DNA from 2 places in the Micromonospora sp. DT46 genome. Region 2 is predicted to be linked to the other one. Evidence: riboswitches for the same ligand, from Rfam matches in the RefSeq annotation. Region 2 holds a riboswitch; the other holds the start of a gene.
The links. A riboswitch is a leader RNA that binds a small molecule or an ion and turns the genes downstream of it on or off. The one in region 2 is predicted to bind thiamine pyrophosphate.

Region 1: linked by a shared signal. The riboswitch ahead of ACLQ20_RS30395 (ECF transporter S component) and the one ahead of thiE (thiamine phosphate synthase) in region 2 are both predicted to bind thiamine pyrophosphate.

Annotation. Positions count from the first base shown of each region.
Region 1 covers NZ_JBNCKW010000015.1:85,739-89,139, forward strand. The annotation lists gene ACLQ20_RS30390 (ABC transporter ATP-binding protein) at 1-1,261, opposite strand, end outside; gene ACLQ20_RS30395 (ECF transporter S component) at 1,415-2,008, opposite strand; TPP riboswitch at 2,082-2,187, opposite strand; gene ACLQ20_RS30400 (permease) at 2,388-3,389, shown strand; gene ACLQ20_RS30405 (TIGR03943 family putative permease subunit) at 3,386-3,401, shown strand, end outside.
Region 2 covers NZ_JBNCKW010000002.1:325,717-329,117, forward strand. The annotation lists gene thiO (glycine oxidase ThiO) at 1-916, opposite strand, end outside; gene thiE (thiamine phosphate synthase) at 910-1,536, opposite strand; TPP riboswitch at 1,531-1,639, opposite strand; gene ACLQ20_RS05735 (DUF559 domain-containing protein) at 1,762-2,667, shown strand; gene ACLQ20_RS05740 (aldo/keto reductase) at 3,068-3,401, opposite strand, start outside.

The DNA of each region.
Region 1 (3,401 bases), on a different contig from region 2:
CGTCGCAGACGAGCAGGCGGGGCGCGGTGGCCAGGGCGGTCGCCACGCTCAGCCGCCGCGCCTCCCCGCCGGAGAGGGTGTACGGGTTGGCGGCGGCGAGTTTCGTCAACCGCAGCCGGGACAGCAGGGTGTCGACGGTGGTCCGGACCGCCGTCTCGGGCTGGCCGGTGCGGCGCGGGCCGAGCGCCAGCTCGTCGAAGACGGTGTTGGTGACGAACTGGTGCTCCGGGTCCTGGAAGACCGAGCCGATCCGGCGGGCCAGTGCCGGGGCGCGCCAGCGGTGCGGGGGCGTGCGGGCGTCGCCTCCGGCCAGTGCCGTCGTCGCCGCGATCCGGCCGGCCCCGGGCTTGAGCAGGCCGCCCAGCAGCAGGGCGAGGGTCGACTTGCCGGCCCCGTTGGGCCCGACGACGGCGAGCGCCTCGCCGGCGCGTACCGCCAGGTCGACGGGGGCCAGCCGGGGCGGCAGGCCGAGCCGGTCGGCGGTGAGCAACACGTCGCCGGGCGGCGCGGTCGCGTGGCGGGGCGGTACCGGGCGGCCGGGCACCCAGACGCCCTCGTCGGCGAGCGCGTCGCCGTGCGTACCGAAGACGGCCTCGGGCGTGCCGTCGGCGCGGACGCCGCCGCCGGGTTCGAGCACGACCACCCGGTCGACCAGGGGCAACGACTCGGCGACGCGGTGTTCGACCAGGATCAGCGTGGTGTCGGCGTCGAGCGCGCCGGCCACCGCCGCCCGGATCAGCGCCGCGCCGGTCGGGTCGAGGTTGGCGGTCGGCTCGTCGAGCAGCAGCAGGCCGGGGCGCAGGGCCAGCACCCCGGCCAGGGCGAGCCGCTGCTGCTCGCCGCCGGAGAGCGCGGCCGTGTGGCGGTCCCGGGGGTACGGGAAACCGACCCGAGCCAGCGCCTCGTCGACGCGGGGCCAGATCTCCCCGGCGGGGGTGCCGCGGTTCTCCAACCCGAACGCCACGTCGTCGCCGCTGCGGGCCATCACGAGCTGGGTCTGCGGGTCCTGGAAGACGATGCCGACCCGCTCCCGGCCCTTGCGAGGGTCGAGCCCGTCGATCTCGACGGTGCCCTCCTGCTCGCCCGAGTCCTCGGGCAGCAGCCCGGCCAGCGCGGCGAGCAGCGTGCTCTTGCCGGCCCCGGAGGGCCCCAGCAGCAGCACCCGCTCGCCAACCTCGACGCGCAGGTCCACCCCGCGTACGGCCCAGGCCCGCCGTCCGGCATGCCGCCACCCGAACCCCCGCAACGTCACCGCCCCCACGCCGCCCCCTTCCTTCCTGCCCGCCCGCGGGCGTTGATCATGAGGTTGTTGTCGTTCGGCACGGCGTGTCGTGGCAACAACTTCATGATCAACGCGCCGGGTCGTGGGGGTGGGTGGGTGGGGAGAGGGGGGTGGGTGGGGAGAGGGGGTGGGTCAGATTGGGGTGCGGTCTCGGGCGGCGGGGAAGCGGTCGAGGGCGCCCGTGGTGGCCAGGGCGCGGGTCAGGGCCCAGCCGCCGGCACCCGCGACGATCGTGGCGCTGACGATGGTGAGCAGGGCGTACGGGATGCGGTAGCTGCCCAGGGCGTACTCGCTGTTCCAGACGAAGAAGTCGAACAGGGCCGCGCCGAGGCCGGTCAGCGCGCCCGCGATCAGCGCGGTGGGCAGCCGGAACGAGCGGTACCGGAACGCGGCGAAGGCCAACTCGGCGCCGAGCCCCTGGATCAGGCCCTGGACGATGGTGACGCCGCCCCACTCCGAGCCGAGCAGCGCGGAGACCGTCGCCGCCACCGCCTCGCAGAAGAGCGCCGCGCCGGGCTTGCGGATCACCAGACCGCCGAGGACGGCCGGGACCAGCCACACGCCGTACATGATCGCCTGGCTGGCGGGGAAGAACGCGAACGCCGGGTCGACGGCCCGCCACAGCAGGCCCCAGGCCCAGAAGATGACGCCGAAGGCCACCGCGATCACGGCCGCGACGACGACATCGACGGTACGCCACCGGGTGGCGGTGTTGTTGTCTCGCATGATTGCTCCCAGTCCCTAACGAGAACCAGGAGAAGACGCACGCCGCGCCCGGAACGTGCCGGACGTCGACGCGGCTGGAGGTCGACCGAACTCCCTGCGCTGGCATTACCCAGATCAGGTTCGAGGGTCTGCGGGCGGTGCCCGCACTCTCAGCGCTGTGCGCTCCCCTGTCGGATGTGAAGTTGTGGCCCGACGCTAACACCTTTGAAGATCATCGGGCAAAGTGATCTCTCCGCAGCTCACCAGCGCAGTCGATCGACGGCGTCGATTCCGGCCCGGTACTCTCGGGCGGCCACTGGGAATCCGGCAGAGGGACACGTACGTGACATCCGAGGCTGACCGCCGCGCGCCGGACGGGTCGCACCCGGGCGCGGTGGGCGTGGCCGCCCCTGGCGTACGCGAGGAGAAGCCGGCGGCGCCCCGCGGCCCGGACCGGCGGGTCGGGTCGGTGGAGCTCCTCGCCGGCCTGCTGATCCTGCTGGTCGTCTTCCGCGAGCCGCTCGCCCGGGCCCTCTCCGCGCCCCGGTTGCAGACCTGGACCACCGTCTTCGTCTCGGTCATGGTGCAGGCGGTGCCGTTCCTGGTCTTCGGGGTGCTGCTCTCCGCGGTGATCGCCGTCTTCGTGCCCCGGTCGTTCTGGGCCCGGGCGCTGCCGCGTCACCCCGCGCTCGCGGTGCCGGTGGCCAGCGCGGCCGGCGTGGTGCTGCCCGGCTGCGAGTGCGGGGCGGTGCCGATCGCCGGGTCGCTGATCCGGCGCGGGGTCACCCCGGCCGCCGCGTTGGCGTTCCTGCTCGCCGCCCCGGCGATCAACCCGATCGTGCTGACCGCCACCGCCGTGGCCTTCCCCGACGACCCGGCGATGGTCCTCGGCCGGGCCGTCGCGAGCCTGCTCGTGGCGATGGTCATGGGCTGGCTGTGGCTGCGCCTCGGCCGGGCCGACTGGATCCGGCTGCCGCGCCGGCCGGAGCTGGACGGCGGCCCGCGCGGGCGGGCGTTCTGGGGGGCGGTCCGGCACGACGTCACGCACGCCGGCGGGTTCCTGGTGATCGGCGCGGCGGCTGCCGCCACGATCAACGTCGTGGTGCCGGAGCGCTGGTTGCAGACCCTCGCCGACGAGCCGGTGCTGTCGGTGCTCGCGCTGGCCGCGCTCGCCGTGCTGCTCTCCCTCTGCTCCGAGGCGGACGCCTTCGTCGCCGCCTCGCTGTCGCAGTTCTCGCTGACCTCCCGACTGGTCTTCCTGGTGGTGGGGCCGATGGTCGACCTCAAGCTCATCTCGATGCAGGCCGGAGTCTTCGGCCGGCGGTTCGCGCTGCGGTTCGCCCCGACCACCTTCGCGGTGGCCGTCGCGGTGGCCGCCGTGACCGGGGCGGTGCTGCTGTGAACCGGCAGGCGC
Region 2 (3,401 bases):
GGCCGAGGATCGGGGCGTTGTCGGGGGTGCCGGGGCGCAGGCCGGCGAGTGTCTCCACCAGGTCGTACTCGGCCAGCTCGGGCAGCAGGTCGACGGCGGCGCGGAGCAGGCGCAGCACCGCCCCGGCGGACACGTCGGTGTCGGAGCGCTCCTCGACGGTCGCGCCCACCACCACCTCCCCGTCGGCGCGGGGCACGAGGTAGACGTGCTCGCCGTCGGCGTACCCCCGGATGACGTGCCGGAAGCCCGGCGCGCCGCCGCCGGGCGCGTGGAGCCGGACCACCTGCCCCTTCACCGGCCGCACGGGCAGCCCCGTCAGGGCCGCCGCGCCGCAGCCGGCCGCGACCACGGTGACCGCGGCGTCCACGTCGGACAGGGAGCGCACGGCGGCGGGCACCAGCGTGGCGCCGGCCCGCTCGGCGGCCGTGCGCAGCGCGGGCACGAGCCGGCGCGGGTCGACCTGGTGGTCGGTTTCGGCGAGCGCGCCGCCGCGCACCCGGGGTGCCAGCGCCGGCTCGCGGTCCCGCAGCGCCGTGGGGCGCAGCGGCGTCACCGGCAGCCCGATCCCCTGCTGGTACGCCCACAGCCGCCGCGCCTCGGCCAGGTCGTCGGCGGTCAGCCCGACCATCAGCGTGCCCTCGGTCCGGTAGCCGATGTCCACGCCGGCGGCGGCGGTCAGCTCGGCGGCGAACGCCGGCCAGCGGGCGGCGGAGGCGGTCAGCAGCCCGGTCAGCTCGTGCTCGCCGAAGTACGCCTCGGCGACCGGGGCGAGCATCCCGGCGGCGACGTGGGACGCGCCGGAGCCCGGGGCGGGATCGTGCACGACGACCCGCAGTCCGCGCTGCGCGCAGCGCCAGGCGATCGCCAGCCCGACCGGTCCCGCCCCCACCACGGCGACGTCCGGTCGGTTCAGCACCCCAGCGCTCCCAGCAGCTCCGCCGTCGCCCGACCCGGATCCGCCGCCCCGGAGAGCGCCCCCACCACCGCCACCCCGTACGCCCCGGCGGCCAGCAGCGCGGGCACCCGCGCGGCGGTCACGCCGCCGATCGCGACGACCGGCACGTCCACGGCGTCGGCGACGGCGCGTACCCCGGCCGGGCCGATCGGCGCCGGCAGCCCCGTCTTGGTGCCGGTGGCGTGGCAGGGGCCCACGCCCAGGTAGCTGGCCCCGGCGGCGACCGCCTCGGCGGCCGTCCCCGGCTCGCGGGCGGTGGCGCCGAGCACGGCGGTCGCGCCGAGCACCCCGCGGGCCGCCCCGACCGGCAGGTCCTCCGCGCCGACGTGCCCACCGGCGGCACCGGCCGCCAGCGCCACGTGCAGCCGGTCGTTCACCAGGCAGGTGACGTCGTACGGGGCACAGAGCGCGACCACCCGACGGGTCAGGTCGTACGCCTCCCGGTCGGTGGCGTCGTCCTCCACGCGGACCTGTACGACCAGTTCCGCGCGGGCCACCGCAAGGGCGGCCCGCAGCACGGTGAGCGGGTCCCGCCCGGGTCGGGTGTCGGTGATGAGATGCAGTCGCCCGAGGGACGGCACGGCAACACTCCTCCCTGCGCCGGCATTACCCGGATCAGGTTCGACGGTCGGGGGCTGACAGCCCCCCTCTCAGCCCGGTCCACCGGGCTCCCGTGGGTCACTTGCGGGTGTCACCGTACGACGGATCGCCGGATCCGCCAAGGTCAGGACGCGGATTTCACATCGACCGCCCGAACCCGATGGGCGGGGCGGCGCGTGACCGTCCCGTCACGCGATGCTGTCCGGATGCCCTCCGCCGCCCGGGTACCACCCTGCCTGGCCTTCCTGCCGTTCCGGGCCAGCGCCGCGATCGCCGACGGCCTCCTGACCCGGACGATGCTGCGCGGGCCGTCCTGGCAGCGCCTCCTGCCCGACGTCCACGTGCACCGTGACGGCTATCGGGCGGACGACCACCGGATGTGGTGCGACGCGGTCGCACTGTCGCTGCCGGTCGGCGGGGCGATCGCCGGCCGCAGCGCCGCGTACCTGTGGGGCGTCGACCTGCTTCGCCGGGACGCGCCGGTCACCGTGCTGCTGCCACGCGCCGCGCGGATGCGCGCCCACCCCCGTCTTCGGGTGAACCGGTCGGTGGTGCCGGATTCCGATCGCACCCGCCTCGGCGGGCTGCCCGTCACCACTCCCCTGCGCACCGCCTTCGACCTGGGCCGCCAGGCCCCTCGGGACGAGGCCCTGGTCGCCGTTGACGCGCTGCTGCACCGCCGGGTGGTGCAACTCGCCGCACTACGCGCGTACGCCGACGCACGGCCCGGCTGGCCCGGCCTGCCCCTGCTGCGGAAAATCCTGGCGCTAGCGGAGCCGCTGGCCGAGTCCCCGATGGAGACCCGCCTACGGCTGCTCCTGCTCGACGCGGGGTTGCCACCCGCGATCGCCCAGCACGACGTTCGTAACGCCGACGGGCGCTTCGTCGGCCGGGTGGACCTGGCGTGGCCGACCCTGCGCGTCGCGGTCGAGTACGACGGCGACCACCACCGCGAGCGCGCCCACTTCCGCCAGGACGTCGCCCGACTGAACGCCCTGCGCGCGGCCGGCTGGATCGTCCTTCGCTTCACCGCCGACGACGTGCTCCGACACCCCACCCGCACCGTCGCCCTGGTGAGCCAGGCCCTCCGCGAGCGCCACCCCTCCGCCTGACCCCTCGCCGCCAAGCCACGGCCAACCAGCCACCCCGGCAACCGGCCGGTAGGCCGGGTGGCCGGCCGGTGGAGCACCATGGGTGCCTCCACCGCCCCTTGACGCCCATGACGTTCCACCGACGGGTGCGGTAGGGGTCTGCCCCGCCCCCGGGCACCGCCCCCGCCCCCGCCCCCGCCACCGGTACCGGCACCGGCACCGGCACCGGCACCGGCATCGGCATCGGCATCGGTGGAACATGGCGGGTGTCTCCGAGGCCCGGTGACACCCGTGACGTTCCACTCAGCCACCCACAGACCCCACAGCCAACGGTCGCCGGGCGACGGGTAGCGCACCGCCACCGGTGCCGCACCGCCCCCGGTGCCGCAGTGCTGCGGCGCCCGGACGGCGTCGACGTGGCTCAGAAAGTCGCGCGCAGGGCTTCGAGGTCCTCGTCGGTGGGCTGCCAGGTGCCCGCCGCCGCGTTGGCGCGTACCTGCTCGGGCGTGGTGGCGCCGGCGATCACCGAGGTCACCGCCGGCTGGGCGGCCAGCCCGCCGATGGCCACCTGGAGCATCGACAGTCCGCGCTCGGCGGCGTACGCCTCGATCGCCTCGATGGTGTCCCAGTCGGCGGCAGCGAGCCGCTGGGCGTACCGGCCGCCACCGGCGAGGCGGCTGCCGGCCGGCGGGGCCTCGTTGCGCTTGTACTTGCCGGTGAGCAGCCCGTTGGCGAGCGGGAAGAACGGCAGCAGC